One region of the Halomonas sp. ND22Bw genome, then DNA from elsewhere that is predicted to be linked to it. Evidence: predicted binding sites of a transcription regulator. Region 1 holds the regulator's gene; the other holds the start of a gene.
What was found. The regulator FliA, encoded in region 1, starts transcription of late flagellar genes. The targets are predictions, from matches to a motif close to CTAAAGTTNNNNNNNNNNCNGCCGATA.
Positions count from the first base shown of each region.

Region 2: a site for FliA is predicted at 13,860-13,886, ahead of flgK (flagellar hook-associated protein FlgK). Genes of this name have one in related genera too.

Region 1 covers NZ_PXWD01000003.1:61,018-76,860, reverse strand. The annotation lists gene flhB (flagellar biosynthesis protein FlhB) at 115-1,281, shown strand; gene flhA (flagellar biosynthesis protein FlhA) at 1,278-3,359, shown strand; gene flhF (flagellar biosynthesis protein FlhF) at 3,365-5,596, shown strand; gene CVH10_RS25590 (hypothetical protein) at 5,596-6,147, shown strand; gene CVH10_RS25585 (flagellar protein FlhE) at 6,144-6,542, shown strand; gene CVH10_RS05415 (RNA polymerase sigma factor FliA) at 6,582-7,286, shown strand; gene CVH10_RS05410 (motility protein A) at 7,609-8,427, shown strand; gene CVH10_RS05405 (OmpA family protein) at 8,420-9,088, shown strand; gene ahpC (alkyl hydroperoxide reductase subunit C) at 9,215-9,778, shown strand; gene ahpF (alkyl hydroperoxide reductase subunit F) at 10,020-11,573, shown strand; gene CVH10_RS05390 (hypothetical protein) at 11,656-12,219, opposite strand; gene CVH10_RS05385 (Rrf2 family transcriptional regulator) at 12,278-12,754, opposite strand; gene hemN (oxygen-independent coproporphyrinogen III oxidase) at 12,971-14,356, shown strand; gene CVH10_RS26525 (hypothetical protein) at 14,690-15,211, shown strand; gene CVH10_RS05370 (adenosylcobalamin-dependent ribonucleoside-diphosphate reductase) at 15,453-15,843, shown strand, end outside.
Region 2 covers NZ_PXWD01000003.1:328,910-344,752, forward strand. The annotation lists gene CVH10_RS06585 (sulfite exporter TauE/SafE family protein) at 1-594, shown strand, start outside; gene CVH10_RS06590 (bifunctional diguanylate cyclase/phosphodiesterase) at 604-2,697, opposite strand; gene CVH10_RS06595 (EAL domain-containing protein) at 3,061-4,776, shown strand; gene CVH10_RS06600 (flagella synthesis protein FlgN) at 4,792-5,241, opposite strand; gene flgM (flagellar biosynthesis anti-sigma factor FlgM) at 5,238-5,528, opposite strand; gene flgA (flagellar basal body P-ring formation chaperone FlgA) at 5,621-6,301, opposite strand; gene flgB (flagellar basal body rod protein FlgB) at 6,461-6,877, shown strand; gene flgC (flagellar basal body rod protein FlgC) at 6,889-7,296, shown strand; gene flgD (flagellar hook assembly protein FlgD) at 7,301-8,014, shown strand; gene flgE (flagellar hook protein FlgE) at 8,088-9,359, shown strand; gene CVH10_RS06635 (flagellar basal body rod protein FlgF) at 9,377-10,129, shown strand; gene flgG (flagellar basal-body rod protein FlgG) at 10,155-10,937, shown strand; gene CVH10_RS06645 (flagellar basal body L-ring protein FlgH) at 10,975-11,649, shown strand; gene CVH10_RS06650 (flagellar basal body P-ring protein FlgI) at 11,728-12,795, shown strand; gene flgJ (flagellar assembly peptidoglycan hydrolase FlgJ) at 12,795-13,811, shown strand; gene flgK (flagellar hook-associated protein FlgK) at 13,918-15,561, shown strand; gene flgL (flagellar hook-associated protein FlgL) at 15,580-15,843, shown strand, end outside.

The DNA.
Region 1 (15,843 bases):
CAAGCGGCCGAGGCGCGTGGATAAGCCCACGAAAATCGGCCCTTTTCGCCTGACCGTTCCTACCTTCCTCCCCGGATAATGGCCAGGGTGCGCACGAGTGCCCGGTGACTGGCCATGGCCGACGACAGCAGCGACGACGAGAAGACAGAAGAGCCCACGGCTCGACGCCTGGAGAAGGCGCGCGAGGACGGGCAGGTGGCCCGTTCCCGGGAGCTGGCCACCTTCATGCTGCTGCTCGGCGGCGTGATCGGCCTCGGAGCCATGGGCGCGAGCCTCTTCGAGCTGGTCGGTGGCGTCATGGAGCAGGCCTTCCTGTTCGAGCGTCGGCAGGCCATGGAAACCATTCCGATGCTGGTCCAGGCGCTGGCACTGGGGCAGCGCACCCTGATCGGCATGCTGCCGCTGTTCCTGTTGCTGGCGGTGATCGCGCTGGTGGCGCCGGCGCTGCTGGGCGGCTGGGTGATCTCCGCCAAGTCGCTCAAGCCCCAGGCCAGCAAGCTCAATCCGTTCAAGGGGCTCAAGCGCATGCTGGGCGTCCAGGCGCTGGTGGAGCTCGCCAAGGCCATCGCCAAGTCGGTGCTGGTGGGCGGCGTGGGCGTGGCCTACCTCTACCTGCACCGCGGCGAGTTCATGGCGTTGATGGGCATGCCCGTCCAGCGGGCCCTGGCCGACGCCATGTGGATGGCCGCCGAGGCCTGCGGCCTGATGGTGCTGACCCTGCTGGTGGTGATCCTGATCGACGTGCCCTACCAGCTGTGGAACCACACCAAGCAGCTGCGCATGTCGAAGGACGAGATCAAGCGCGAGCACAAGGAGTCCGAGGGCGACCCCCAGGTCAAGGGCCGCATCCGCCAGCAGCAGCAGGCCATGGCGCGCGGGCGGATGATGAGCCAGGTGCCGGAGGCCGACGTGGTGATCACCAACCCCACGCACTACGCCGTGGCGCTCAAGTACGAGCAGGCCGGCATGAGCGCACCGCGGGTGGTGGCCAAGGGCACCGACGCCGTGGCGGCCCGCATCCGCGAGGTGGCCGAGGAGGCCGGGGTGCCACGCCTGGAGGCGCCGCCGCTGGCTCGCTCGCTCTATCACCATGTGGATCTGGAGGCCGAGATCCCCGCCGACCTCTATACCGCGGTGGCGGAGGTGCTGGCCTGGGCCTTCGGCCTGAAACGCGTTGCCGAAGAGGGCGGCGAGGCCCCGCCGATCCCCGAGAACCTGCCGATTCCGGACGCCGTGGCGGCGCCGGGAGCGGGCCCTGACACCGACGAGGCACGAGCATGAAGGCCCTGAGCCAATACCTGCCGCGACGCAACCTGATGGCCGACGTGCCGATGAAGCTGCTGGCCGGCCCGCTGCTGATCATCATGATCCTGTCGATGATGATCCTGCCGCTGCCGCCCTTCGCGCTGGACCTGCTGTTCACCTTCAACATCGCCATGGCGGTGATGGTGCTGCTGGTCAGCATGTTCACCCAGAAGCCGCTGGACTTCGCCGCCTTCCCCGCGGTGCTGCTGTTCACCACCCTGCTGCGGCTGTCGCTCAACGTGGCCTCGACCCGCGTGGTGCTGATGAACGGCCACGAGGGCGGCGATGCCGCCGGCAAGGTGATCGAGGCCTTCGGCCAGTTCCTGGTCGGCGGCAACTTCGCCGTCGGCCTGGTGGTGTTCGCCATCCTGGTGATCATCAACTTCATGGTCATCACCAAGGGCGCGGGACGCATCGCCGAAGTGGGCGCTCGCTTCATGCTCGACGCCATGCCCGGCAAGCAGATGGCCATCGACGCCGATCTCAACGCCGGCCTGATCGGCGAGGAAGAAGCCCGTCAGCGCCGCGCCGACGTGTCCCAGGAGGCCGACTTCTACGGCTCCATGGACGGCGCCAGCAAGTTCGTGCGCGGCGACGCCATGGCCGGCCTGGTGATCATGGTGGTCAACATCATCGGCGGCCTGCTGATCGGCCTGCTGCAGTACGACATGGCCTTCTCCGACGCCGCCCGCACCTACGTGCTGCTGACCATCGGCGACGGCCTGGTGGCGCAGATCCCGGCGCTGGTGATCTCCACCGCCGCCGGCGTGACCGTGTCCCGGGTGACCACCGACCAGGACGTCGGCCAGCAGATGATCAGCCAGCTGTTCGTCAATCCCAGGGTGCTGTTCCTGGCCGCCGGCGTGATGGGGCTGCTGGGCCTGGTGCCGGGCATGCCCAACCTGGTGTTCCTGCTGTTCACCGCGCTGCTCGGCGGCCTGGCCTGGTGGATGCTGCGCCAGCAGGAGCGCCAGCTGGTCGAGGAGCAGACCCAGGTCGCCCCGCCGCCGGCGCCGGAGGCGCCCGAGGCCAGCTGGGAGGACGTGCAGCTGGTCGACACCCTGGGCCTCGAGGTCGGCCACCGGCTGATTCCCATGGTCGACGCCCAGCAACAGGGCGAGCTGCTCGGCCGCATCAAGAGCGTGCGCAAGAAGTTCGCCCAGGAGGTCGGCTTCCTGCCGCCGGTGGTGCACATCCGCGACAACCTGGAGCTCTCGCCCAACGCCTACTCGCTGAGTCTCAAGGGCGCCGAGATCGGCCGCGCCGAAGCCTATCCGGGCCGCTGGCTGGCCATCGACCCGGGCCAGGTCTCCGGCGAGCTGGCCGGCACACCGACCCGGGACCCGGCCTTCGGCCTGCCGGCGGTGTGGATCGACACCGAGCAGCGCGAGCATGCCCAGGTCTACGGCTACACCGTGGTCGACGCCAGCACCGTGGTGGCCACGCACCTCAATCACCTGTTGCACCGCCATGCCGCCGAGATGCTCGGCCGCCAGGAGGTGCAGAAGCTGCTCGACAAGCTCGGCGAGGATCAGAAGTCGCTGGTCGAGGAAGTGGTGCCCAAGGCGATCTCGCTCACCGTGCTGCAGCGGATCCTCCAGCACCTGCTCGACGAGGACGTCTCGATCCGCGACATGCGCACCATCCTCGACGCCCTGGCCGAGCACGCGCCCCAGCAGCAGGATCCGGGTGAACTCACCGCCGTGGTCCGCGTGGCGCTGGGGCGCGCCATCACCCAGCAGTGGTTCGCCGGCCACGAGACCCTCAACGTCCTGGGGCTGGACGGCCAGCTCGAGCAGGTGCTGCACCAGGCCATGAACGGCAGCGGTGCCCTGGAGCCGGGCCTGGCCCAGACGTTGATGGACCAGGCCGAGCAGGCCCTGAGCCGCCACGAGGCCAGCGGCGAGCCGCCGGTGCTGGTGGTGCAGCACTCGCTGCGCCCGGTGCTGGCGCGCTTCCTGCGCCGCCGCCTGAATCATCTGGTGGTGATGTCCCAGGCCGAGATTCCCGATGACCGGACCCTGAAGGTCACCACCCTGATCGGAGGACAGTGAGCGACATGAGCGTCATGCGATTCGTCGGCGAAACCAGCCGCGAGGCGATGCGCAAGGTGCGCAGCGCGCTGGGCGACGAGGCCCTGATCCTGGCCAACCGACCCACCGAGACGGGCGTCGAGATCCTGGCCATGGCCGACGAGGCGGCCGAGACCATGGTGGCTTCCTCGCTTCCTGAATCCACCGCGCCGTCGCCCGCCGAGCCCGCCTCCCGGCCGCCGAGCGAGCCGGCTCCCACATCCGCGGCGCCCGACAGCGGCGGCCTGGAGGCCATGAGCGAGCGGCTGCTGCGCGAGATGCAGGACATGCGCGCGCTGCTGGCCCGGGGGGCCGCGTCGCCCGCCGCCCCGACGACATCGTCGTCCGCGGGTCGCGAGACGCTGGCCGAGACCCTGCGCGATGCCGGCTTCGGCCGCGTGGTGATCGACGAGCTGCTGCAGGGCCTGCCGGCCGAGCTGGCCGGCGCCGAGGCCGAGCCCGCCGCGGCCCAGGCCTGGCTGAGCCGCCGCCTGGCCGGTCGCCTGCCGGTGGGCATCGACCCCGAGACCTTCCTCGACACGCCCGGCATCCTGGCGCTGGTCGGCCCCACCGGGGTCGGCAAGACCACCACCACCGCCAAGCTGGCCGCACGCTGCGTGCAGCGCCACGGCGCCGAGCATGTCGCCCTGGTCACCACCGACGGCTTCCGCGTCGGCGCCCACGAGCAGCTGCGCATCTACGCCGAGCTGCTCGGGGTGCCGCTGCATGCGCTGTCGCCCGAGCAGTCCATGGACGAGCTGCTGGCCGAGCTCGCCGGCCGGCGCTGGATCATCATCGACACCGTGGGCATGAGCCAGCGCGACCGCCGCATCATCGCCCAGGCCTCCCAGCTGCAGGGCGGCGCCGAGCGGGTGCGCATGCTGCTGGTGCTCAACGCCGCCAGCCAGCCGGGCACGCTGGAGGAGGTGGTCACTCACTATCGTCAGGCCGCGCGGGCCGCGGGCGTGGCCCTCGACGACTGCCTGCTGACCAAGCAGGACGAGGCCGGCCAGCTGGGCCCGGCCCTGGACACCCTGATTCGCCACGGCCTGCGGCTGCGCTATGTCTCCACCGGCCAGCGGGTGCCGGAGGACCTGGCGCCCGCCGAGGCCGCGCCGCTGGTCGAGGCCGCCCTGGCGGCGGCGCGCCCCGGCGATGACCTACCCGCGGCGAGCGTGAAGAGCGCTCGCCCCGACGCCGACGCGCTGCTCGGCCAGGGCCGCCGCCTCGGCGCCCTGCTCGCCACGTTGCGTCGCCGGCTGACCGGCTTCGCCACCCTCGAGGCCGCCTGGGACCTGAGTGCGCTGCCCGCCTGCCTGCAGGAGGATCACCTCTCGCGCCTGCTGGACGCGCCGCCGCAGCGGGCCGGCATGCTGTGGGCGGCGCGCCGCTCGCTGCCCGGCGCCGACTGGGCGATGCCCGACCTGGGCATCGACGACCGCGGCGGCTGGGTGGTGCTGCCCGACCTGCAGCATCGCCAGCCCGCGGGCTGGCCGGCGCGGCTCGATCAGGCCCGGGAGCGGCAAGGCGTGGCCGTGCATCTGCTGCCCGGCCTGCCCGACGCCGACACCTGGCTGTGGCTGGACGAGACCCGCGCCCCCTGGCTGTGCCAGGTGCGCCCCGCCCAGCGCGTCGTCCACGACGGCGAGCGCCGCTCGCTGTCGAGCCTCGAGCCGCTGGCCGAGGCCGCCGAGACCCGGGATGCGCGCTTCCGCGGCCAGACCGTGCGCGTGCGCTTCGCGCGCCTGGCGGTGGAGGCCGGCCCCGGCGGTCGCCGCGGGCCTGTGGCCTCCTGTGCCATGACCGCCTGGTTCGCCAGCCTGGTGGACCCGGAGAGCGGCCGCGTGCTGGCGCGGCGCCAGTGGCTGACCCCACTGCCGGCCGGCGCCGACGTGCTGCCGCTGCTGATCGGCCAACTCCACGGCGAGGCCCTGCCGCGCCAGGCGCGTCGCGCCTGGGAGCGCCTGCCGTCGCTGCTGCCGGCGGAGACCGACCGTGAGCTGCGCCAGCTGCTGGCCGCCGGGCTGGCCGCCGCGGCGGGCCATCTCGACCAGTCCTCCGATGACGAGGCGGAGGAGCTGCGCGGCGATCTGCTGGCGCTGCTGGGCGGCCGTCGCCGTCGCCGCGAGGGCGCCCTGCTGGAGGCGCTGCTGCAGCTGCTGACGGCACGCGATGCCATTCGCCACGTCGGCGCCGCCGGCCTGGAGGGGCTGCGGTGATGGCCGGCGATCAGGCCGCGGGGCTGCGCGCCTGGGCGGCCAGTCTCGAGCGCCCGGCCGCCGAGGCCGGAAGCGACCTTGTGCCCGAGCCGGCGCCCGCCGTGACATCGGTCACGGCGGCATCGCGGCGCGAGGCGGCAGGCGTCGAGACATCGCCGGCCGAGGCCCCGCCGACCACCCTGGTGGTGGTGGGGCTGCCGAGCACCGCGCCGGAACAGGCCGAGCGGGTGACCGCGCTGCTCGACCACTGGGCCGAGCGAGGCCGGCGCTGGGTCGGCGACCCGCGGCGCTGGAAGGTGGTACCCGTGGCCATCTCGAGCCCGCATCTGGCCGTGCTGGCGCAAGAGCAGCCGCGCTGGGCGCTGTGGGTGGGCGCCGACGGCGAGGCCTTTCGCCGCGCGCTGGGCGTGCTCGGCCGGCTGGCGGAAGGCGGCGGGCCGCGGCGCCTGATCGCCGTGCATCCGCCGGGGATGCCGCGCCGCGGGCTGCTCGACAACCTGCGCCAGGCCGCCGGGCAATACTTCGGCATCGACCTGCTGGTGCTGGCATGAGGCGCCGCCTGATGCTCGGGGCGCTCGCCGCCCTAGCCGCCCTCGCCGGTCTCGTCCCGACGGCCCACGCCGCCGGCAGCTGGGTGGCCGAGGCGCCCTCGGTGCGTGCCGCGATCGTCGGTCGGGAGACCGCCAGCGAGGCGCTGACCCCGCCCGCCGGCACCGAGGGTCGCATCCGCGAGGTGCGCTGGCGCTTCCGCACGCCGCCCGGCCAGGGCGGGCACGCGCGGCTCTGCCATCCGGCCGGCTGCGTGACGCTGCCGGGCCCTCGCGGGCGCAGCACGGCCCTGGCGGGACTGCCCGCCGGCGAGCCGCTGAGTTTTCGCTTCTCGCCGCTGCCGGGGCAGGCCCCGCTGGCGGTCGAGGGGCTGCAGGTGATCGTGAACTTTCAGTAAGGCCCAAGGCCCGTGAGAGCAGAGAGGCGAGGCTGAGCCATGTACACAGCACAAGGCAAGATCGAACAGGACGCGCTGCTGGATGATTACCTGCCGCTGGTGCGCCGTCAGGCGCTGGCGCTGCAGGTGCGTCTGCCGGCGAGCATCGAGCTGGACGACCTGATCCAGGCCGGCACCGTGGGCCTGCTGGAGGCGCTGGGGCGTTTCGATTCGACCCAGGGCGCGAGCTTCGCCACCTTCGCCAGCCAGCGCATCCGCGGCGCCATGCTCGACGAGCTGCGCAGCCGCGACTGGCTGCCGCGCAGCGTGCGGCGTAACGCCCGGGCCGCCGACGAGGCCGCCCGCCGGCTCGAGCAGGAGCTGGGGCGCCCGGCCGAGGAGACCGAGATCGCCGCGGCCCTGGACATGGACCTCGAGAGCTATCGACGGCTGCTCAGCGATACCAACAGCGGCCAGCTGCTGCCCTTCGAGGAGCTGATGGCCGAGGGCGGCGAGGGCCGGCTGCTGGAGGACGGCGTCGCCGAGACGCCCTTCGCCCGGCTGATCGACCACCAGCAGCGGACCCAGCTGGTGGAGGCGATCGAGGCGCTGCCGGAGCGCGAGAAGCTGCTGATGGCGCTCTACTACCAGGAAGAGCTCAATCTCAAGGAGATTGGCGCCGTGCTCGGCGTCACCGAGTCCCGGGTCTGTCAGCTGCACAGCCAGGCCGTGGGGCGACTGCGCGGAAAGCTGCGTGACAACTAACCGCATCAAGCCTGGCCGGTCGAGGCCGATAACCATCCATCGGATGGCGACAGGGCTCGGAGGAAATGAGCTTTCCCGGCGCCAGACTGCTGCGAGGGCGCTGTGAACCCTTCCCTGGGCGCTACTTTTGCCCAGCGGCGCTCTCGCATCCTGCTCCGCTTGCAGGCCCGGTGCTGGCCATCCGTGGCCAGCCCGTTCGACGAGGGTCGCCTCACCCATGGCAAAAAACCCTCGCATCGGCCTGTCCCCGGCGCTCATCGGCCCATATCTCGGGTCACGAACGTCATCCACTTAATCGTCGAAACGCGACAGGGAGTCCCCCATGAACCCGTCCACCCTGATCGGGATCCTGGCCAGCATCGTGATGCTGGCGAGCGTCCTGCTGTTCACCGCCGAGTCGCCGCAGAGCTTCGTCAATCTGCCGGGTCTGGCCATCGTGCTGGCCGGTACTCTGGCCGCGACCTTCATCAGCTATCCGCTCAAGGAGGTGGTGCGGGTGGTGCGCCTGGTGGGCATCGTCTTTCGCCGCGAGAACACCTACATCCGTGACGACATCAAGGAGCTGGTGGACATGTCGCGGCTGTGGTTCAAGGGCGACGTGCGGGCCGTGGAGTCGGCCCTGGAGCAGGCCCGCAATCCCTTCCTGCGCACCGGCATCCAGCTGGTCATCGCCAACACCAAGGAGGAGGAGATCTTCGACCTGCTGCGCTGGCGCATCGCCCGGCTCAAGGCCCGCGAGCACGCCGAGGCGCAGATCTTTCGCACCATGGCCACCTATGCCCCGGCCTTCGGCATGATCGGCACCCTGGTGGGACTGGTGAACATGCTCGAGGTGATGGAGGCCGGCGACCTGAACGTCATCGGCCCACGCATGGCGGTAGCGCTGCTCACCACCTTCTACGGCATCCTGCTGGCCAACCTGGTGTTCAAGCCCATCGCGGTGAAGCTCGAGCGGCGCACCGAGGAGCGCCTGATCGCCATGAACATGGTGCTCGAGGGCATCTCGCTGATCACCAAGCGGCGCCTGCCGTCGTTCATCGAGGAGACGCTCAACTCCTTCGTCGCCAACTATCACGACGAGATCCGCGACCCGGCGAAGGGCAGCGTTCCCAGCGGCGAGGAGGCCGGGCAGCGTGCTTGACCGCGATACCCGCCAGGCGCTGGCACCGCCCGGGCAGGGCGGCGAGGAGGGCGAGAGCTGGCTGATGAGCTATCTCGACGTCCTGACCCTGCTGATCACCCTGTTCGTGCTGCTGCTCTCCATGAGCAGCCTGGCCACGGGGGAGGGGGAAAGCGAGGGCAATGAAATCGCCGCGCCGGCCATGCGGGCCGCGCTGGCGGTGGGCGAAGGGCTCCAGCCGCGCCATGCCGGGCTGCAGCCGCGCTTCCAGGGGCTCGGCATGGACGGCGTCAGCGTCGAGCGTACCCACCAGGGGCTGACCCTGCGCATCGAGGACCGGTTGCTGTTCGACAGCGGCCGCGCCCGGGTGACCGAGGGCGGCCGGCAGGTGCTGTCGCACCTCGCCGAGCGGCTGGTCGACCTCGGCGGCGAGATCTCGGTGGAGGGCCACACCGACAGCCTGCCGATCGCCACCTCGCGCTTCCCCTCCAACTGGGAGCTGTCCACCGGGCGCGCCAGCGCCGTGGTGCGCGCGCTGGCCGAGGAAGGCGTGCCGCGGGACAGCCTGCGGGCCATCGGCTACGCCGACACCCGGCCCCTGGCCGCCAACGACGATGCCGCGGGGCGCGCCGCCAATCGCCGTGTCGAGCTGGTGTGGCAGGAGCCCGAGCCCGGCGCCTGAAGGCGCCGGGGCACCGATTAGCTCTTGGCTATCGTCAGCATCACCCTATTCAATTTAACCAATGAGAGGGGGCTGGGTATTCTGTTCGCGTCTTCCCCACACACGCACTCAAACAGGAGCGACGCGATGTCCCTGCTCAACACCGAAGTCAAACCGTTCAACGCCACCGCCTATCACAACGGCGATTTCGTCGAGGTCAGCGAAGAGAGCCTGAAGGGCCAGTGGAGCATCTTCTTCTTCTATCCGGCCGACTTCACCTTCGTCTGCCCGACCGAGCTGGGTGACCTGCAGGACAACTACGAGGCCTTCAAGGCGCTGGGCGTCGAGATCTACGGCGTGTCCACCGACACCCACTTCACCCACAAGGCCTGGCACGACAGCTCCGAGACCATCGGCAAGCTCCAGTACCCGATGCTGGCCGACCCGACCCACGTCGTGTCGCGCAACTTCGAGGTACTGATCGAGGAAGCCGGCATCGCCGATCGTGGCACCTTCGTCGTCGATCCGGACGGCAAGATCCAGATCATCGAGCTGAACGCCGGCAACATCGGCCGTAACGCCGAAGAGCTGCTGCGCAAGGTCAAGGCCGCCCAGTACGTCCGCGCCAACCCCAACGAGGTCTGCCCGGCCAAGTGGGAAGAAGGCGAAGAGACCCTGGCGCCGTCCCTGGACCTGGTCGGCAAGATCTAAACGGACTGCCGATCCGTGCATCCTTTATTGGATCGCTGACCTGCGGGATTCTCCCGCTCCCCGTTACCCCGCCGAGGCGCTGCGCCTCGATCGCCCAACCAGTCGCGCAAGCGAGATCGGGACCACGTCCCGGCGGGGCCCGATTCCGGTTTTTCCTGACACGCTCCCGGGCGCGAGGCTTCGCGACCCGCACGGGGAAGTCGTGTCTGCGAGTCACATATCATCAAGGATTGCCGCCGTTATGTTGGACGACTCTCTGAAGCAACAGCTGAAAGCCTACCTTGGCAAGGTCACGCAACCCTTTGAGCTGGTCGCCACCCTGGATGACGGCGACAAGTCCAAGGAACTGCACGCTCTTCTCGAGCAGATCGCGGGCCTTTCCGACAAGATCACCCTGTCCACCGAGGGCAGCGACCGGCGCGTGCCGTCCTTCGCCCTGCACCGCGACGGCGAGCCCACCGGTGTGGTGTTCGCCGGCATCCCCATGGGCCACGAGTTCACCTCCCTGGTGCTGGCCCTGCTGCAGGTGGGCGGCCATCCGCCCAAGGCCAGCGACGAGGTCATCGAGCAGATCCGCTCCCTCGACGCCGACCTGCACTTCGAGACCTACTTCTCGCTGTCGTGCCAGAACTGCCCGGACGTGGTCCAGGCGCTGAACCTGATGGCGATCCTCAACCCGCGCATCTCCCACGACGCCATCGACGGCGCCCTGTTCCAGGACGAGGTCGAGGCCCGCGAGGTGATGTCGGTGCCGAGCGTGTTCGTCAACGGCGAGACCTTCGACCAGGGCCGCATGAGCCTCGAGAAGATCCTGGCCAAGGTCGACACCGGCGCCGTCGAGCGCGAGGCCGCCAAGCTCAGCGAGAAGCCCGCCTTCGATACGCTGATGATCGGCGGCGGGCCGGCCGGCGCCGCGGCGGCCGTCTATGCGGCGCGCAAGGGCATTCGCACCGGCGTGGCCGCCGAGCGCTTCGGCGGCCAGGTGCTGGACACCCTGTCGATCGAGAACCTGATCTCGGTGCCGCACACCGAGGGCCCCAAGCTGGCCGCGGCGCTGGAGGAGCACGTCAAGGAATACGACGTCGACATCATGAACCTGCAGCGCGCCGTCGAGCTGGTCCCGGGCGAGCCGGGCGGCGAGCACGAGGTGCGCTTCGCCTCCGGCGCCAGCCTCCGGAGCAAGACCCTGGTGCTGGCCACCGGCGCCCGCTGGCGCGAGATGAACGTGCCGGGCGAGGCCGAGTACCGCAACAAGGGCGTGGCCTACTGCCCGCACTGCGACGGCCCGCTGTTCAAGGGCAAGCGCGTGGCGGTGATCGGCGGCGGCAACTCCGGCGTCGAGGCGGCCATCGACCTGGCCGGCATCGTCGGCGAGGTCACGCTGATCGAGTTCATGGACGAACTGCGCGCCGACGAGGTGCTGCAGAAGAAGCTCGCCAGCCTGCCCAACGTCGAAGTGATCAAGGGCGCGCGCACCACCGAGGTCAACGGCGACGGCAACCGCGTCACCGGCCTGACCTACGAGGAGCGCGCCTCCGGGGAGCTGCGCGAGCTGGCCCTCGAGGGCGTCTTCGTGCAGATCGGCCTGGTGCCCAACACCGAGTGGCTGAAGGACTCGCCCATCGAACTCTCCGAGCGCGGCGAGATCGTGGTCGACGAGCGCGGCATGACCTCGGTGCCCGGCATCTTCGCCGCCGGCGACGTCACCACCGTGCCCTACAAGCAGATCGTCATCGCCATGGGCGAGGGCTCCAAGGCCGCCTTGGGCGCCTTCGATCACCTGATCCGCAGCTGATCGCCCCGCGGTTCATGCTCGACGCCCTCGCCGCCTTGCGGCGGGGGCGTCCTGCGTTGGGCGGGAGAAGAACGGCGAGGGCTCAGCCTGCGCGGCAGAGCGTCTCCATGCGGGCCAGCGCGGCGTCGGCGCCGTTCAGGCTGAAGACCAGGAACCAGTGGTCGTCCTCGGCGCGATGGAGGCGCAGGCGCAGCGTCTCGCCGCCGCGCATCTCGTCGAGCACCTCGTCGGTGTCGGGCAGCACCAGGCGCGCATAGAAGCCGCTGTTGCCGCGCTCGGTGATGAATTCGGCCCGGCTCTGGTGGACCCAGCCCTGATCGATCAGCAGGTCTGCCGGCACCCGGTTGACGGTGCCGGTCTCGGCCTGGACTTCGCCGAGTTCGACGCGCAGCTCGAGCCAGGGGTGATCGCAGGCGCCCGGCGTGGCGTTGACGCTGAACACGCTGTCGCTGTAGCTGTGCTGCTCGATGGCGCGCACGTGGCGTTCGTCGCCCAGCCGCAGCTCCAGCGAGTGCCAGTCGCCGTGGGCCCGGGCGTCGTCGACGTTGTAGCTGCCGGCCAGCGCCGGGGCGGCGAGGGTCATGCCCATCAGCGCGCTTAGCGAGAGAGGCATCAGGCAAGAGAGGAAGGGGCGTGAGGAGAACATGCGGGCATCCATGACCGTGGCGTCGGGAGACTAGCACGCGGTGTCGAAGCTGTCGGCCTTACGAGGCCTGTGAGGCGTCCTCGATATTCAGCAGCTGGATCAGCTCGGCGCGCTGCTGGCCCAGCAGGTCGGCGAGGGTGTAGCGGTCGAGCACCGACAGGAAGGCCGCCAGGGCCTCGCCGAGGATCGGCTTCAGCCGGCAGGCGGGGGTGATGGTGCAGGCGTTGTCGTCGCGGAAGCATTCCACCAGGCCGAGGTCGGGCTCGGTGTCGCGCACCAGCCCGCCCAGCGAGATCTCGGCGGGCGCCCGCTTCAGCCGCAGGCCGCCGTGCTTGCCGCGGGTGGCGGTCAGGTAGCCGAGCCGATTGAGCTCCTGCACCACCTTCATCAGATGGTTGCGCGAGATGGCGAAGCGCTCGGCGATCTCGGCGATGGTGGCGCGCGCCTCTGGATGTCCCTGTGAGTGTTCGTTGCCCTTCACGGCCAGGTAGATCAGCACGCGCAGGGAGTAGTCGGTGAAGTGGGTCAGGCGCATTCCGTTCTCCAGGCGCGGCGAGGCATCTTCTCGATTCTACCATGCTCGTGACGGCGAGCCGGGGAGGTCCATCGACGCAGTCGGCAGCCCTGCCGGAACCGACTTGATCGGCATCAACTTCGGGTGGGACGAGGCCAACGGGCGTGGAAAGGGCTGGCATAATGCGCTCAGGCGGCGATGGCCCGGGCCGCCGCCAGCGTATCCGGAGGTCCGATCATGCCCCAGCCACAGCCGTTCATCCGCCCCCTCGTCGAGAAGTACGACCGCCCCGGGCCGCGCTATACCTCCTATCCGACGGCGCCGCAGTTCCAGGCCGCCTTCGCCGAAGACGATTATCGGGCCCAGGCCGCCCAGAGCCATCGCGTCGCCGCGCCCAAGCCGCTGTCGGCCTACGTGCACGTCCCCTTCTGCGAAAGCCTCTGCTACTACTGCGCCTGCCACAAGATCGTCACCCATCGCCGCGAGCGGGCGGCCGAGTATCTCGCCCTGCTGAAGCGCGAGATCGGCCTCCAGGCCGAACTCTTCGATAGTGAGCGCACGCTTGCCCAGCTGCACCTGGGTGGCGGCACGCCGACCTATCTGAACACTGCCCAGCTCGGTGAGCTGATGGAGGCCCTGGCGGCGGGCTTTCGCTTCGCGCCCCCCGAGGCCCGGGAGTTTTCCCTGGAGGTCGACCCGCGTACCGTCACCCCGTCGCAGCTGCATGAGCTGCGTGCGCTGGGCTTCAATCGCCTGAGCTTCGGCGTTCAGGACTTCGACCCCGAGGTGCAGGCGGCGGTCAACCGCGTCCAGGGCGAGGCCGAGGTGGCCGCCTTGATGACGGCCGCCCGGGACGCCGGCTTCCACTCGGTGAGCGTCGATCTGATCTACGGCCTGCCACGCCAGACCGTGGCCAGCTTCGCGGCCACCCTGGACAAGATCGTCGCCCTGCGGCCGGATCGCATCGCCACCTACAGCTATGCCCATCTGCCCGAGCGCTTCAAGGCCCAGCGGCTGATCCGCGACGAGGACATGCCGCCGCCCGAGCGCAAGCTCGAGCTGCTGGAGCTGACCATCCATCGCCTGACCGACGCCGGCTACGTCTACATCGGCATGGACCACTTCGCGCTGCCCGACGACGAACTGGTCCGGGCCCAGCGCGAAGGTACCCTGCAGCGCAACTTCCAGGGCTACTCCACCCACGCCGACTGCGATCTGATCGGGCTTGGCGTCAGCGCCATCGGCAAGGTCGGCGACGGCTACAGCCAGAACGTCAAGGAGATCGCCGCCTATCGCGAGCGGGTCGAGGCCGGGCGGCTGCCGGTGCTGCGCGGCTACCGGCTCGACGACGAGGATCGCCTGCGCCGCGACGTCATCCACGCCCTGATGTGCCACGGCCGGGTGGACGTCGATGCCATCGAGGCGCGTCACGGCATCGACTTCGCCGGCCACTTCGCCGATGCCCTGAAGGCCCTGGCGCCGATGCGCGACGATGGCCTGATCACGCTGGGCGAGCGCTGCCTCGAGGTGCGCCCGGCCGGCCGTCTGATGTTGCGCAACCTGGCTATGGTCTTCGATGCCTACCTGGACGGCGACAAGGCGCGCTACTCCCGGACCGTCTAGGCGTGGTCCCAGGGGAGCGCGATCGCCCTGTCATCCCGGTACGAGTTTCCTGCCGTCTGCCAGGCAGTCGTATGCCTGATTCCCTCGTCGCGATAATCAGCGGCCCTTCCGATGGTGAAGCCTGCGTTCTGTGACGATGCTTAGCGTGCATGTAACAAAATGTTGTATGGCGTTATGTCGCGTCGACGGCGAGGGCCGGCGGCGGGGGAGGGCGAGATGCAAGGGTTCAAGTTGGCTGCCCTGGTCGTCGCCGTGGGCTGTCTGTCAGCCGCTGGCGTACAGGCGCAGTCGGAAATCGGCGGGCCCGGGGGCGGTACGCTCTCGGAAGACGAGATGGCGAGGGTCGCGAACGACCGACTGACCGGGTCGGCATCGCTGACCGACGCCGAGATCGACGCGTTGCTCGAGGACCTGCCGGCACCGGCCGCCGGTGGCGGCGGTGGCGGCTGCGGCGGGGGACTGCTGGACGGATGTGACGGCACTTTCCTGCCTCTGATCGCCGTCGTGCCGAGCGAGGAGGTCATTCCCGCGCCGACCGTGCCCACCACGCCCACTAGCGCACCCACCACACCAACGAATGGTGACGATGGCGGCGGCGATGGCGGTAATGGTGGCGGGGGTGACGGCGGCGGTAATGGCGGCGGTGGTGGTTCCGGCGGCGGCGGTGGTGGTTCCGGCGGCGGCGGTGGTGGTTCCGGCGGCGGCGGTGGTGGTTCCGGCGGCGGCGGTGGTGGTTCCGGCGGCGGCGGCGGTTCCGGCGGCGGCGGTGGTTCCGGAGCCGGTGGTAACGGTGGCAACGCTGGAGGAGGTGGCGGAGCCGGTGGTACCGGTTCAGGTGCCGGCGGCGGCTTCTGACGCGTGTTGCCTGATGCCAAGCCTGGCGCCCGACCTTCACGGTCGGGCGCTTTCTTTCGTCCGCGGCTCGGGCGGATGATCCATATCATGTGTGCTGAGAGTGATTTTCGTCTATATATGGTAGTCAGACATCGCGCCGTCGGGAGCGGGCCCGTGCCATGCGACCTCCGCCGCCGGGATGCTCCGCGACAGGCGGTCGTGCGCGACCGCTGCCGTTTTCACCGCACATGAGAGAGAATCGATGCGCACCACCACTGCCAAGGATGCGCCCAGCGTCGACGAGGTGCCGCTGCAGGCGCCTTCGCTCGATATCTGGGACAGCAAGTATCGCCTCAAGGACCGTCACGGCCGGCCGGTGGACGCCGACCCCGCCGCCACCCGGGAGCGGGTGGCCCGGGCGCTGGCCGCGGTGGAGGACGACGCCGAGGCCTGGCTGCCCCAGTTCCGCTGGGCGCTGGACAACGGCGCCATCCCGGCCGGGCGCATCGTCGCCAACGCCGGGGCGGAGGCCGTCAAGCCGGCGGTCAGCCTGATCAACTGCACGGTCTCGCGCACCCTCCACGATTCGATGCGTGACATCCTCGAGGGCGTGGTGGAAGCCGGCATGACCCTCAAGGCGGGCTGCGGCATCG
Region 2 (15,843 bases), 270 kb from region 1:
TTGCTGCTGCCGCTGCTGCTGGTGATGGATGCGCTGGCGGTGAAGGCCTGGTGGCGACACCGGGACATGGCCGAGGTCAGGCGGCTGCTGCCGGGACTCGCCATCGGCGTGGCGGCGGCGACCCTGGTGGCGGGGCGACTGGACGAGGATCACGTGCGCCTGCTGCTCGGCGTGATCTCGCTGCTGTTCGTCGCCTACATGATCGCCAGGCCCGCCGCGTCGCGGCCGATCCGCGCCTTCTGGGCCTGGCCGGCGGCGATCGCCACCGGCATCACCAGCTTCATCGCCCATGCCGGGGCGCCGCCGATGAACCTCTATCTGGTGCCGCGCCATCTGCCCAAGATGACCTTCATCGCCACCACCACCCTGGCGTTCGCCGCCGTCAACCTGATGAAGCTGCCGCCCTATCTGGTGCTCGGCGAGATCAATCCGACCAGCATCGGCGCCTCGCTGCTGCTGGTGCCGGTGGCCTGGGCCGGGGTTCGCAGCGGTCTGTGGCTGCAGCATCGGGTGGACGAGCGGCTCTTCTACCGGCTGGTGGTATTGGCCATGGCGCTCGTCGGCGTGCAGCTGATCGTCAAGGCGCTGGGGTAGAGCGGCGATTCAGGCCGAGGTGGCCGGCCGAGGCTCGTCGAACTGCGGGCGGTCGGCGAGGAAGGACGCGAGCGCATCGCCCGGCAAGGCCTGGCTGCACAGGAACCCCTGGTACTCGTGGCTCTGCAGCTGGCGGATGAGCGCCAGCTGCTCCTCGCTCTCGATGCCCTCGGCGACCACTCGCAGGTCGAGGCTGCGGGCCAGGGCGATCACGGCGGTCACGATCGCCATGTCCTGTGGGTTGGTGACCGCCTCGGCCAGGAAGGTGCGGTCGATCTTCAGGCGATCGATGGGGAAGCGACGCAGCTGGGCCATGTTCGAATAGCCGGTGCCGAAGTCGTCGATGGACAGCATCACGCCCAGCTCGCGCAGCGCGTTGAGGACCTCCAGGGCGTGGTCGGGATCCCGGATCAGCGTGCTCTCGGTCAGTTCGAGCTCGAGGTGGCAAGGGGGCAGGCCCGTGTCAGCCAGCACGCGCTTGACCCTGTCGACGAAGTGGCGGTCGTTGAGCTGCACGGCGGAGATATTGACCGCCATGTCGAGGGCCTGGCGGTGCTCGTCGGCCCATTTCCGGGCGTAGCGACAGGCGGTGCGCAGCACCCATTCGCCGAGCGGCTGGATCAGCCCGGTATCCTCGGCCAGCGGTATGATCTCGTCGGGCGTCACCGTGCCGAGTTCCGCGTCGTGCCAGCGCAGCAGCGCCTCCACGCCGGTGATGCGGCCCGAGTCGACATCGACCTTGGGCTGATAGGCCAGGCTCAGGTCGCCTTCCTCGATCGCTCGGCGCAGCCGGCGTTCCAGGTGGCTGCGCCGCTCGGCGTGCGAGGTCATGTCCGGCTCGAAGAACTGGAAGGTGTTGCGGCCTCTCTGCTTGGCGTCGTACATGGCCGCGTCGGCGTGGATCATCAGCGCGTGCTTGTCGCCGCCATGGTCGGGATAGAGGCTGATGCCGACGCTGGTCGAGGCCTTCACCACGCTGTGCTCGATCTGGAAGGGCTTGTCCAGGGTGCTGACCAGGCGTCGGGCCAGGGCGGCGGCCACGTCAGGCGTCACTTCGCTCTCCAGCAGCACCATGAACTCGTCGCCGCCGACCCGGGCCACGGTGTCGATGTCGCGCACCGCGGCCTGCAGTCGGCTGGCCGCCTGCTGGATCAGCGCGTCGCCGACATGGTGGCCCAGCGAGTCGTTGATCTGCTTGAAGCGGTCGAGGTCGACGAAGAACACCGCGAACATCGAAGGCGGGGCGGCGAGCAGGGCGTCCAGGCGCTCCTCGAGCAGCAGCCGGTTGGGCAGCTGGGTCAGCGCATCGCGATAGACCATGCCCTTGAGCTCCCGGTTGGCCTCGCGCAGCGAGTCGGCGAGCCGGGCGTTGCGCGATGACAGGTGAGCGTCGAACAGCGAGATCAGCAGCGCGGATACCATGATGCAGGTCGAGACCAGGGCCACGGTGACGGCGAGCTGGTGGGGCGACAGGCCGCCGCTCGCCGCCGGCATGCCGCCCTCGGGATAAAGGGCCGCCGCCATGCCGGTGTAGTGCATGCCGGAAATGCCCACGGCCATGACCAGCGCGGCCAGGCCCTTCTGCCAGAGCGGCGGTTGGCGGTCGGCGGCCGGGTTGAGGTGGAAGGCGAGCCACAGGGCCAGGCCCGCCGCCGACACGGCGATGGCCAGCGAGAGCAGGAACAGGGTCGGCCGATAGCGCAGCGCTCCCTGGATCTCCATGGCCTCCATGCCCAGGTAGTGCATCAGGCAGATGCCGAGTCCCATGACCAGGGCACCGAGACCCAGGCGTCGGCGACTCAGCCGGCCGGTATGGACGACGCCCAGGGCGAGTGCGGCGGAGAGAATCGCCGCCATCAGCGAGAGCACGGTCATGGGGACGTCGTAGCCCACCGTCGCGGCCATCTCCATGGCCAGCATGCCGATGAAGTGCATCGCCCAGATGCCGGTGCCCATGGCGAAGGCGCCACCGGCCAGCCAGGCATGGCCGAGGGCGCCGGTGCTGGCGCGGACACGGCCGGCCAGATCGAGGGCGGTCAGTGAGGCGATGGCGGCGACACCGAAGGAGAGGGCGACCAGGGTGAGGTTGTAGGAGGCGCTCATGGCATGAACCGCGGTGATGGCAGGGGAAACGAGTCTGGGGAAGCGGTCTGTCGAAGGCAAGCGGCGCGCGCTCACGGGGGAGGGCGCGACGCTGGCGTGCCGGGTGGCGCCGGTCGCTCGACACGCAGCGAGAAGGCGTCTCATTTCTTGAGATATCGCCAAGATGTCGGCTTTTCGCGGTGCTTTTCGCGACGAGCAGGTCACGAACCGTTGTTACACTGGAGACTGGAAGCGTCGAGGGCTCTCGGGCGAGCCCAGGAGTGCCGCGATACGGTGGTCTGCGCCGATGAAATGCTCAAGAACGCCCGGCCACGGCCGACATCCGATGGCGTGACGCAAATAGATACTTACGGGACGGGCGCGATGGCGGGCGACGGTGGCGGGGAAAATACACAGGGCAACGGCAAGCAGGCACGGGTGCAGTCTCTGCCCGCTCCCCTGTCGCGTCTGGTCGTCGAGCAGGCGCCGTTCGGGCTGGTGCTGGTGGATGACGCGGGCCGGGTCCGGTGGGCCAACGCCGGTTTCCGGGCGTTGCTCGAGCTCGACGAAGAAGAGCTGATGGGGCGTCCGGTCGATGGCCTGATCCGCTACTCCGGTTTCCTGCACGACCGTCATGACGAATGGGTTGCGCTGGAAGAGGGCTGGGAGCCGGCGCGCCTCGCCGCCGATCCCCAGGACGATGGCCATCTGGTGCTGGTGAGCGCGACCCCGGTGGAGCGGGAGCAGGGCGATCGGCTGCGCCTGCTGAGCGTCATCGACCCCGGGGAATCCTCCGCCGCCCTGGAGCCCGGCGCCTGGCAGAGGCTGCCCGTGCGCCTGCCGAACGTCTGGCTGTTCGAGGACCGTCTGGAGCATGCCCTGGAGCGTGCCGATCGCACCGAAGGGTGTGTCGGGCTGATCATGCTGCGGCTCGACGGCCATGCGGCGCTGCGCGAGACGCTGGGCGCTGCGGCGTTCGAGGCGCTGGCCGGTCGTGTCGAGCAGCGTCTCGCCCGCACCCTGCGCCGCGAGGACAGCCTCGTCAAGCTGCGGCCCGGCTGCTGGGGTGTGCTGATCGAGCCGCCGCTCACGCCCGGCGGGCTCCAGGCCACGGTCATGCGCTGCCTCGAGGCCATGGAGCCGCCCTTCCGTCAGGAGACGCACCCGACCCTGCTGACCCTCTCCGCCGGGGTCGCCATCTATCCCGAGGACGGGGAGCTGCCCTTGCAGCTGCTGAGCAGTGCCGAGACGGCACTGGAACGTGCCGGGCCCTCGGGGCACGCCTTCTTCGATGAAGCCCTGCGCCACCACCTGGACGCGCAGCTGGCGTTTCGTCAGCGGCTGCAGGACGCGCTGCTGAATCCGGAAGCGCATTTCCGACTGCTCTACCAGCCGCTGATCGCACTGGACAGCGGTCGCTGCCTGGGGCTGGAGGCGCTGCTGCGCTGGCATCATCCGACCCTGGGGCCGCTGTTGCCTGCCGACTTCCTGCCGGTGGTGGCCGAACTGGGCGAACAGGTGCGTCTGGATCGTTGGGTGATCGCCACGGTGATCGCCCAGCATGCCGCCTGGCAGGCCGAGGGCTCGCCGCTGGCCGAGCTCGACGTCGCGGTGAACGTCGACGACGACCTGCTCGATCAGGCGGTGTTCGATCGTCGTCCGCTGGATCTCTTCCTCAGGCAGCAGGGGCTGGAGCGTGGCTGGCTGTCCCTCGAGTTGGGGCAGCAGGGGCTGATCGAGCATGCCGCCAGCCAGACCCATCTGCTGCGGCGTCTGGAACGTCTCGGCGTCGGCCTGGTGGCCAACGATATCGGCGCCGCGCCGCTGGATCTACCGCGTCTGTCGACGCTGCCGATATCGCGGATCAAGCTGAATCCCAGGATGATCGACTCGCTGGAGCGGGGTGGCGTGCTCGAGGCCTTGCTGCGCTGCTTTCAGGCACTCGGTGTGGAGGTCGTGCTGATCGGCATCGAGACACCGGCCCAGCTGGAGGCCGCGCGTGCGCTGGGGGTATCGCTGGGGCAAGGTAACCTGCTGGGCACGCCCCAGGCGCCGGCCGACCTGGCGGGTTGGTGGGAGGCGCGCCCGACGACGGCCTGAGACGAACGGCTCGTTTCAGGCCCGGGCGTCGAGGCGGCGCGACTGGAGGCCGGTGCGGCCGTCGGCGGAGTAGGTGTCGGGGTCGGCGAGGCGGTGGATGTAGTCGAGCATCTGCTGGTTGTGGCGCATACGCAGTTCCAGCAGGCGTCCGTTGCGCTCGTTGAGCCGGGCGATGTGGCGTGCCTGGTTCAGCATGGCCTGCCAGCCGTCGAGACAGCCGGCGTCGGCGGCGGCCTGGCGGGCGCCCTCGGTGCCCTCGGCATAGCCCAGCTGGCGCTGAACCCGGGCGCGGATGACTTCGGTGTCCTCCAGGTCCTGCTGGACGGCGGTCTTTTCCTCGGCCAGGGCATTGAGGCGCCGGCCGTCGATCTCGCCGACCACCAGCAGCGCCTGCTCTTCCTCGAGTAGCTGGCCCAGGCGTGCCAGGCGCTCGGCCTGGCCGTCGAGGAGTCGCTGCAGGCTCACTGAGCGTCGCCCTCGTCGGCCAGCAGATCCTGAACGCTGGCGAGCAGACCATCGGCGATGCGTTCCGGCTTGATCTCCAGCTGGCCGTCGCGAATGGCTTCGCGCAGCTCGTTGACCCGGGCGGCGTCGATGTCACGGCTCGGGTCGGTGGCGCCCTGGCGCAGGTGCGTCGAGGTGGCAGGTTCCGGGGCGTCCTGCCCCGCCGCGGGTGTTTCCCGGGTCTGGCGCGTCGTGTCGCGTGACTCGACCTGTCCGGGGCGCAGGGGATGGTGATTGTCGACTTTCACGGTGAAAGGCCTCGTGAGCGGTGCGTTATTCGAGCTATCGGCACTCGAAGCCGACACTTTAATGCCCGGCCGGGGGTAACGGCCAGCCCGGGTCAGCCCTCCACGGCCAGGCGATTGCGACCGATGATGCGCCCCTCGAGGATGCGGCGGTCGTCCAGCCGCACTCGGATACGCTCCCCGCGACCGCCGGCACCGAGCGCCTCGGCCTGGCGGGTGACGCGAAAGCCCTGGCCGCCGGCCTCCAGGATCACGCTCGCGCCGCGCTCGACCAGCCGCGGTGCCCGCACCTGGTGGGACTGGATCGCCCGTCCCGCCGCCAGCGAACGGCGAGCCTCCTGGCCGACGATCGCCTCGATGGAGCGCAGCGCCCGGCGTGGCAGCCGCTCGAGCTCTCCCCGTCGTTCCTCCAGATCGTTCCGCGTCAGCCGGGTCCCGGCCTCGATGGCACGGGCGGTGACCGGGTAGTGGCCGATCACGCTGACCTCGGCCTGCAGGTAGCGCGTCCGGCGATCCTCGCCGGCGCAGCGCACTCCTACCGAGAGGCGCCCCAAGGGCGGCCGTGAGGTGTCGGAGAGAAACGGCGTCGGCTGGCGGCAGGTCGGGAAGTGCGCGGCGGGCGGGTAGAGCGTCACGCTGACTTCGTCGCCCAGCGGGGCGGCCTCGGCGGTCAGGAAGGCGCGCACGGCATCGAGCATCGCCGTGTCCTCCGCCGACGCCGGAAGGGCGGCCAGCAGCAACAGCGGTAGCAGGCAGCGGCGGATCAATCGGGACATGGGCACGCTCGGAGGAAGTTCCTGACGGCAGTCTAGCGCTCGCCTCGATGGGGGATGCCGTGAAATGGCCCGGCTATCGAGGGCTGTTCGATCCTTTGGGCTGACAGCACCGTGGCTATTCTCCATCGTCGACGAATTTCCTTTTCCGGAGCGTGCCGGATGATCGATCAGCTCGAAGCCTCCCTCAACTTCTCCCAGCAGGCGCTGAGCCTGCGCCATGAGCGACAGAAGGTGCTGGCCAGCAACATCGCCAACGCCGATACCCCGGGTTACAAGGCCCGCGACATGGACTTCGGTGCCGAACTGGCCAGGGCGACACGCCAGGGCGGTGCCGGTGCGGGCGGCGGATTGTCGCTCGCGCGCACCGACGGCGGCCATCTGGCCGGCCAGGGCATGCCGTCGCCGCGCGGGGAGCTGCTCTATCGGGTGCCGGACCAGCCGAGCCTCGACGGCAACACCGTCGACATGGACCGCGAACGCACCGCCTTCGCGGACAACTCGGTGCGCTATCAGGCCTCCCTGACGCTCCTCAACAGTCGTATCCAGGGCCTCAAGAAGGCCATGCAACCCGAATAAGGAGCGGTGGCATGTCGATGTTTTCCGTGTTCGATATCTCCGGCTCGGCGATGAGCGCCCAGTCGCAGCGCATGAACGTCACCGCCAGCAACCTGGCGAACGCCGACAGCGTGGCCGGCCCCGACGGCGAGGCTTACCGCGCCAAGCAGGTGATGTTCGAGAGCCAGGCCGCCTCACGCCGTGGCGTGGGCGGCGTCGGGGTGCGCGAGGTGGTCGAGGATCCGGCGCCGCTGCGCCAGGAGTATCGCCCCGAGCACCCGCTGGCCGACGAGCAGGGCTACGTGAGCCTGCCCAACGTCGATCCCGTGGCGGAGATGGCCAACATGATCTCCGCCTCCCGTTCCTATCAGGCCAACGTCGAGGTCATGAACACCAACAAGCAGTTGATGCTCAAGACCCTGACCCTGGGCGAGGGCTGATCCCATGGCATCCACCATCGATTCCGGCGTGCTCAACGGCCTCAATGGCGGCGCCTCCGGGGCGAACCGGGCCGGCGGCGGCTCGGGGCTGACGTCTGCCCAGTCCGACGAGCTGCGCAACAACTTCATGACCATGCTGGTGACCCAGCTACAGAACCAGGATCCGATGGATCCGATGAAGAACGAGGAGATGACCTCCCAGCTGGCGCAGATCAACACCGTCAGCGGCATCGAGAAGCTCAACGACTCGCTGTCCGAGATCACCAGCCAGATCGACGCCGGGCGCACGCTGCAGGCCACGGCGTTGATCGGGCAGGGCGTGATGGTGCCCGGCAACCGGGTGCTGCTCGACCAGAACGATGCGGGTGACGTGACCACCACGCCCATGGGCGTCGAGCTGGCCGCCCCGGCCGACCGGGTCAAGGTGACCGTCACCAACGGCGCCGGTCAGGTGGTCAATGCCTATGACCTGGGGGCCATGGACGCCGGCGTGCAGTCCTTCAGCTGGGACGGCAAGACCAGCGACGGCCAGGTCGCCGCCGATGGTGCCTACCAGTTCCGCGTCGAAGCCAGCCAGGGCGACAGCCCGGTGTCGGTCGAGTCGCTCAACTACGCCATGGTCAACAGCGTCACGCCGTCCCCGGACGGTGACGTCCGGCTCGACCTCGGCGCCGTCTACGGCCAGGTGGGGCTTGGGGACATCAAGCAGATTCTGTGATGCGTCGGGGCCGGTTCGAGGGGCGGGTCGGCTCAGCACCTTTCATGATTCGATAACGCAGGGATAACACGACATGGGCTTCTCACAAGCGCTCAGCGGCCTGAACGCCGCCTCCTCCAGCCTCGACGTGCTGGGCAACAACATCGCCAACTCCCAGACCGTGGGCTACAAGAGCTCCGGCGCCCAGTTCGCCGATATCTATGCCGGCTCCACCGGCCTGGGTACCCAGGTCTCGGCCGTGCTGCAGGACTTCAGCGACGGCAATATCGAGAATACCGGCCGCAACCTGGATCTGGCGATCAGCGGCGACGGCTTCTATCGCTTCCAGCAGGAAGGCGAAGTGGTGTACTCGCGCAACGGTCAGCTGTCCATGACCGCCGACGGCTACCTGGAAAATGCCCAGGGCGCACGGATCATGGGCTACGGGCTCAATGCCGCGAATGAGGTCCAGGCCGGCGGCCAGCCACAGGTGCTGCAGGTACCTGCCGACGACATGCCGGCCAGTGCGACGGCCAATGTCGCGACCTCCTTCAACCTGGATGCGCGAGAGGTGGCCGGTGAAGGGCTCAGCCAGGCCACGGTCTCGACCGACATGACGGACCCGGCGGGCACCGAGCAGACCCTCGACTACCACTTCTCGAACAACTTTTCGGTCTACGACTCGCTGGGCAATGCACGCAACGTCACCGTGTACTACGAGAAGGACCCCGCGACGGCCAATACCTGGAACGCCAAGGTGGCGATGGAAGGGCATTACAATGCCGCCAATGACTTCACGGTGACCTTCGACACCAACGGTCAGCTGGCGACCATCGATGGCAATCCGGCGACCCTGGACAACATGCCGACCATCGACGTGGCCAACGATGACACCACACCGCTCGGTGCCGGTCCTGGCGCGATGGCGTTCGGGCTCAACATCGCCGGCTCCACCCAGTTCGGCAATACCTCCGCGACCAACTCCCTGACCCAGGATGGCTACACCTCCGGGGCCCTGGTGGGCATCTCCATCCAGGACGACGGCACCGTGATGCGCAACTACGCCAACGAGCAGTCGATACCGGCCGGCCAGATCGCCCTGGCCAACTTCCGCAACCCGGAAGGGCTCGAGGCGGTCGGCGACAACGCCTGGCGCTCCACCGCGGCGTCGGGCCAGGAGCTGGTGGGCGAGGCCGGTACCGGCGTGCTAGGCACCATCACCTCGGGAGCGATCGAGACCTCCAACGTGGACCTGGCCAGCGAGCTGGTCGACATGATCGTCACCCAGCGGGCCTACCAGGCCAATTCCCAGACCATCTCCACCCAGGACGAGGTCCTGCAGGCCGCCATCAACCTGAGCCGCTAAGCCCGGGAGGCTGAGTCATGGATCGCATCCTCTATACCGCCATGAGCGGCGCGCGCCAGAGCATGGAGCAGCAGGCGGTGGTCAGCCACAACCTGGCCAATGCCTCGACCACCGGCTTTCGCGCCCAGCTGCATGCGATGCGCGCGGTGCCGGTGGAGGGCGACGGGCGCCTGGACACCCGCGCCTCGGTGGCGGCATCCACGCCGGGCGCCGATACCTCGCCCGGCCCGATGACCCGCACCGGCCGCACCCTGGACGTGGCGATGAAGGGCGATGCCTGGCTCGCCGTCCAGGCCCCCGACGGCAGCGAGGCCTACACCCGCCGCGGCGACCTCCAGGTCGATGGCGACGGTCTGCTGCGCAGCGCCGGCCACCCGGTGATCGGCGAGGGCGGCCCCGTCCAGGTGCCCCTGGGCGCGCAGGTCTCGCTGGGCGCCGACGGCACGATCAGTGCCATCGCCCCCGGCCAGGGGCCCGACGCCCTGGTGCCGGTGGGTCGCCTCAAGCTGGCCACGCCGGGGCCCGATGGGTTGGAGCGCGGCGTCGATGGCCTCTTCCGCGCCCCCGGCCAGGACGGCCAGCCCGGCCTGCTGCCGGCCGATGACGATGCCAAGCTGATCAGCGGTGCGCTCGAGGGCAGCAACGTCAATCCGGTGGAGACCATGGTGTCGATGATCGACGTGGCGCGCCGTTACGAGATGCAGACCAAGGTCATGAGCACCGCCGACGAGAACGATCAGCGGGCCAACAGCCTGCTCTCGCTGAGCTGAGCCGAACGAACATGAGGGAATCAGAATGATCAAGTCACTATGGACGGCCAAGACCGGCCTGGAGGCCCAGCAGACCAAGCTGGACGTCATCTCCAACAACCTGGCCAACGTCAACACCAACGGCTTCAAGCAGTCCCGGGCGGTGTTCGAGGATCTGCTGTATCAGAACCTGCGCCAGCCCGGTGCCCAGACCAACGCCCAGGATCGGCTGCCGTCGGGCATGCAGGTCGGTACCGGCGTGCGTCCGGTGGCCACCGAGCGCCTGCACACCCAGGGCGGGCTCGAGCAGACCGGCAACAGCCGTGACCTGGCCATCGAGGGCCGGGGCTTCTTCCAGGTGATGATGCCGGACGGCACCACCGCCTACACCCGTGACGGCAGCTTCCAGCTGGACCAGAACGGCCAGATGGTGACCGCCAACGGCTACCCGCTGGAGCCGGGCATCGTCATCCCGCCGAACGCCCTGTCGGTGAACATCGGCGAGGATGGCATCGTGTCGGTCAAGGTGCCGGGCGACAGCGAGCTCCAGGAAGTCGGCCAGGTCACCCTCTCCACCTTCGTCAATCCCACCGGGCTGGAGAGCCTCGGCGGCAATCTGTATGCCGAGACCACCGCCTCCGGGCCGCGCACCGAGGATATTCCCGGCATGAACGGCACCGGCAGCATCATGCAGAACTACGTCGAGACCTCCAACGTCAGCGTGGTCAAGGAAATGGTCAGCATGATCCAGACCCAGCGTGCCTACGAGATCAACAGCAAGGCCGTGCAGACCAGCGACGAGATGCTCTCGCGCCTGGCCCAGCTGTGAGGCGAGTGATGGACCGGAGGGCGAGGGCATGAGCGGGATGATTGCGGGTGGTGCATGGCGCTGGCTGCTGGTCGTGGCACTGGCGGTGCTGGGGGGCTGTGCGCAGATTCCCCACGCCTCGGTGGTCGGCGAGCAGGAGCGGATCGAGATTCCGGAGCGGCCGATGGCGCGCGCCAACGGGGCCATCTACCAGCCGCGCAGCGGTTATCAGCCGCTGTTCGAGGATCGTCGTCCGCGGATGATCGGCGACATCCTGACCATCGTGCTGGACGAACAGGTCAGCGCCAGCAAGAACGCCCGCTCGAACGCCGACCGCAACGGCTCGTCCAGCCTCGAGCTGGCCCAGCTGCCGGATGCCCTCGATACCCTGGCGGAGTACGGCTTCGATGTCTCCGGGGAGAGCGACTTCCAGGGCGGCGGTGGCTCCCAGGCCAACAACTCCTTCACCGGCACCATCACCGTGACCGTGATCGACGTGCTGGGCAACGGCAACCTGCGGGTGCGCGGCGAGAAGCAGATCGCCATCAACCAGGGCACCGAGTTCATCCGCTTCGGCGGCGTGGTCAATCCCCGCGACATCACCGGCGAGAACACCGTGCCCTCGACCTCGGTGGCCGACGCCCGCATCGAGTACGTCGGCGACGGCTACATCAACGAGGCGCAGCACATGGGCTGGCTGCAGCGCTTCTTCCTCAACGTCTCGCCCTTCTAGGAGAGTGGCATGATGACCGGCACTCGACGCGCGCTGGGCGCACTTCCGCGGCTGGCCTCCGGGCTGGCCTTCGTGGCGATGATCCTGTTGGCGCTGCCGGCCCAGGCCGAGCGACTGCGGGAGCTGGCCAGCTTCGCCGGCGTACGCGACAACGCCCTGGTCGGCTATGGCCTGGTGGTCGGCCTCGACGGCACCGGCGACCGCACCACCCAGGCGCCCTTCACCGGCCAGAGCCTGACCAACATGCTCTCCCAGCTCGGCATCACCGTGCCGGCGGGCACCAACATGCAGCTGCGCAACGTGGCGGCGGTGATGGTCACGGCCGAGATGCCGGCCTTCGCCCGCCCCGGGCAGAACCTCGACGTGGTGGTGTCCTCGGTGGGCAACGCCGACAGCCTGCGCGGCGGCACCCTGCTGATGACCCCGCTGAAGGGCGCCGACGGCAGCGTCTACGCCCTGGCCCAGGGCAACCTGCTGGTCGGTGGTGCGGGGGCGGCGGCCGGCGGTTCCAGCGTGCAGGTCAACCAGCAGGGCGGGGGGCGCATCGCCAACGGCGCCACCGTGGAGCGCGAGGTGCCCCTCGACCTAGGCGCCAACGGCGGACTGCTCGAGCTGCAGCTCCAGACCGACGACTTCGGCACCGCCCAGCGGGCGGTCAGCGCCATCAACCAGGAGTTCGGTCGTGTCGTGGCCTCGGCCCGCAACGCCCGGGTGATCGCCCTGGACGGCCCGCTCGATCCCAACGCGCGGGTCAATTTCATGGCCCGGGTCGAGAACGTCCAGGTCACGCCCACCGAGGAACCGGCCCGGGTGGTACTCAACTCGCGGACCGGGTCGGTGGTGCTCAACGGCCAGGTGACCCTGCGCCGGGCAGCGGTGGCCCAGGGCAACCTGTCGATCGTCATCGACAGCGACGTGGACGTCAGCCAGCCGAACCCGTTCGGCAACGGCCAGACCGTGGTGACCCAGGATGCCGAGATCAGCATCCAGCAGCAGCCCGGCACCCTCAAGGTCGTCGAGGGCGCGGACCTGATGGAGGTGGTCGACGCGCTCAACTCCCTGGGTGCCACGCCCAACGACCTGATGTCGATCCTCGAGGCCCTCAAGGAAGCGGGCTCGCTGCGCGCCGAACTGGAGATCATCTGATGAGCCTGGATGCTCCCGACACCGCCCGCGGCCAGTTCGCCCTGGACATCCAGGGCCTGGAGCGCCTCAAGCACAATGATTCCGGCGAGGGCCTGAAGGGCGCCGCCCAGCAGTTTGAGGCCCTGTTCGTGCAGATGATGGTCAAGAGCATGCGCGAGGCGGTGCCGACCTCGGGGCTGCTCCAGAGCCAGGCCGGCGACATGTATCAGGAGATGCTCGACAAGCAGTGGTCCCAGACCGTGGCCGAGCGTGGCCTGGGGCTGGCCGACCAGCTGGTGGCCCAGCTCGAGGGCTCGGTCGGTGGGGGCGATGCCTCGGCCTCGGGTCACCGCGACATCGAGGCGCTGATCGCCGGGATTCCCCGCGGCACGCCGCGCCCGCTGACCGATGCGCTGATGGCCGAGCCGGACGCTGGCACGCGGGCCGAGGGTGACGCGTCATCGGCGCCGACCTCCTTCCTCGAGGCGCTCCAGACCGGCATGGATGAGCCGGCGTCCGCCGTGGCGGATCCGGCCGCGATGGCGGACCGGCCCGAGCACGTTCAGGCCTTCCTGGCCAGGCTCGCCGGCCCGGCCCGTGAGGCCAGCCGCGAGAGCGGCGTGCCGGCCGAGCTGATCCTCGCCCAGGCGGCGCTGGAGACCGGCTGGGGGCGGCGCGAGATTCCTACCGCCGACGGCGGCAACAGCCATAACCTGTTCGGCATCAAGGCCGGCAGCCGCTGGCAGGGCGAGACCACCGAGATCCTGACCCATGAGGTGATCGACGGCCGTCGCCAGGCGGTGCGCGATCGCTTCCGCGTCTATGACTCCTTCCAGGCAGCGTTCACCGACTACGCCCGTCTGATCGGCGACAATCCTCGCTATGCCGGCGTCAGTTCGGCCGCGACGCCCGACCAGGCGGCCCGGGCCCTGCAGCGCGGCGGTTATGCCACCGACCCGGCCTATGCCGACAAGCTGATCGCGGTCATGGACACCCTGGGGCCGCTGCCCGAGGGCCAGCGACTGGCGTCACGCTGATCGGCATTTTTCCGGGGGGTTTCAGTCCCCGGCTCAAGGACATTCGGCCTCAAGTCCGGCCCGCTGCGGCCGATAGCCAGAGAATCGGCACAAGGGAACATCTGTCATGAGCATCTTCTCCACCGGCCTCAGCGGCCTCAACGCCGCCCAGAACGCCCTGGCGTCCACCAGCAACAACATCAGCAACGTCTACACGCCCGGCTACAACCGCGAAGTGACCGTGCTGGGGGAAAGCAGTACGGGCACGGGCGGGGTGCAGGTCAACGATATCCAGCGCCAGTTCAACCGCTATGTCGCCGACCAGCTGAACGACGCCACCAGCAAGACCAGCGCGCTGGAGACCTACGGCACCCAGGTGGAGCAGATCGACAACCTGCTGGCCGACGAGGCCGCCGGGCTCTCGCCGCTGATGCAGGACTTCTTCTCCTCGATGGAGGACCTGGCCAGCGCGCCTTCCGACCCGGCCGCCCGCCAGGGCGTGCTCGGCTCGGCGGATACCCTGAGCGCCCAGTTCCGTTCCTTCGACGGCTACCTCCAGGACATGCAGAACGGCATCAACGGCCAGATCGAGGACGAGGTCACCCAGATCAACAACACCACCGAGCAGCTGGGCTCGATCAACCGCGAGATCGCTCTGGCACGTGCCAAGCAGGGCGAGGCGCCCAATGCGCTGCTCAACCAGCGCGACCAGTTGGTCCACGAGCTCAGCGAGCGCATGGACCTGCGGCTCAACATCCAGGACGGCAAGTCCTACAACGTCAGCCTGCCCAATGGCCAGCCGTTGGTGATGGGCGATCGCAGCTTCAAGCTGGAAGCCATGGCCTCGCCGGAAGATCCTCAGCGCACCGTGGTCGGCTATCCGGACTCCAGCGGCAACGTCCGAGCCCTGGACGAGGACGCCATCAGCGGCGGGACTCTGGGCGGGCTGATGGACTTCCGCGCCGAGACCCTGGACAAGACCCAGAACCAGATCGGCCAGATGGCGGTCTCGCTGGCGGTGGCGGTCAACCGACAGCATGCCGAAGGCATCGACCTGAACGGCGACGCGGGCGGCGAGTTCTTCAGTATCGGTGAGCCGCGGGCCTTCTCGGCCGAGCGCAACACGGGCATCGCCGAGATCGCCGGGGCGGCCTTCGATGCCGACAGCATCGATCAGCTCAAGGCCACCGACTATACGGTGCGGGTCACCGACGCCGCGGCGCCGGCCTTCGAGGTGGTGCGCGAGGACACCGGGGCCGTACTGGAGGCCGCCGACGTCGACTATGCCGGCGGCGAGCTGAGCTTTGGCGGCCTGACCCTGAGCTTCGACGATCCTGCCGGCCTGGCCGACAACGATCGCTTCGTGGTCCAGCCGGTTCGTCGTGCCGCGGGTGGCCTGGAGAGCGCCATCGGCGATACCGACAGGATCGCCGCGGCCGGTCCGGGGGGCGGCTCTGGGAACAACGAGAACGCCCTGGCCCTGCAGGATCTTCAGCAGAAGAGCGTGGTGGGCGGTTCGGCCTCGCTGAGCGAGGCCTATGCCTCCCTGGTCAGCGACGTCGGCAACCGAACCAATATCGTCCAGGTCAATCTGGAGGCCCAGCAGGGGCTCAGCCAGCAGCTGGAGGCCGTCCAGCAGTCCGAGTCCGGAGTCAACCTGGATGAAGAGGCGGCCAACCTGATCCGTTACCAGCAGTACTACCAGGCCAACGCCAAGGTCATCGATACCGCCACCTCGGTGCTCGACACCGTGCTCGGTCTGCGCGGTTGATAGGGAGAGTCTCACGAGATGCGCATCAGTACCCTCACCATCTTCAATCAGAGCGTCGGCTCGCTCAATCAGCAGCAGGCCAAGTTCAACGACGTCAGCCAGCAGATCGCCAGCGGTCGCCGGGTGACGAGCCCGTCCGACGATCCCCAGGCGGCCGCTCGGGCCGTGGGCGTCAGTCAGTCGCTGGCCATTACCGAGCAGTACACCGATTCGCGAGTCAGTGCACGAACGGCCCTCGAACAGTCGGAGAGCGTGCTCAACAGCGTCAGCGATTCGATCACC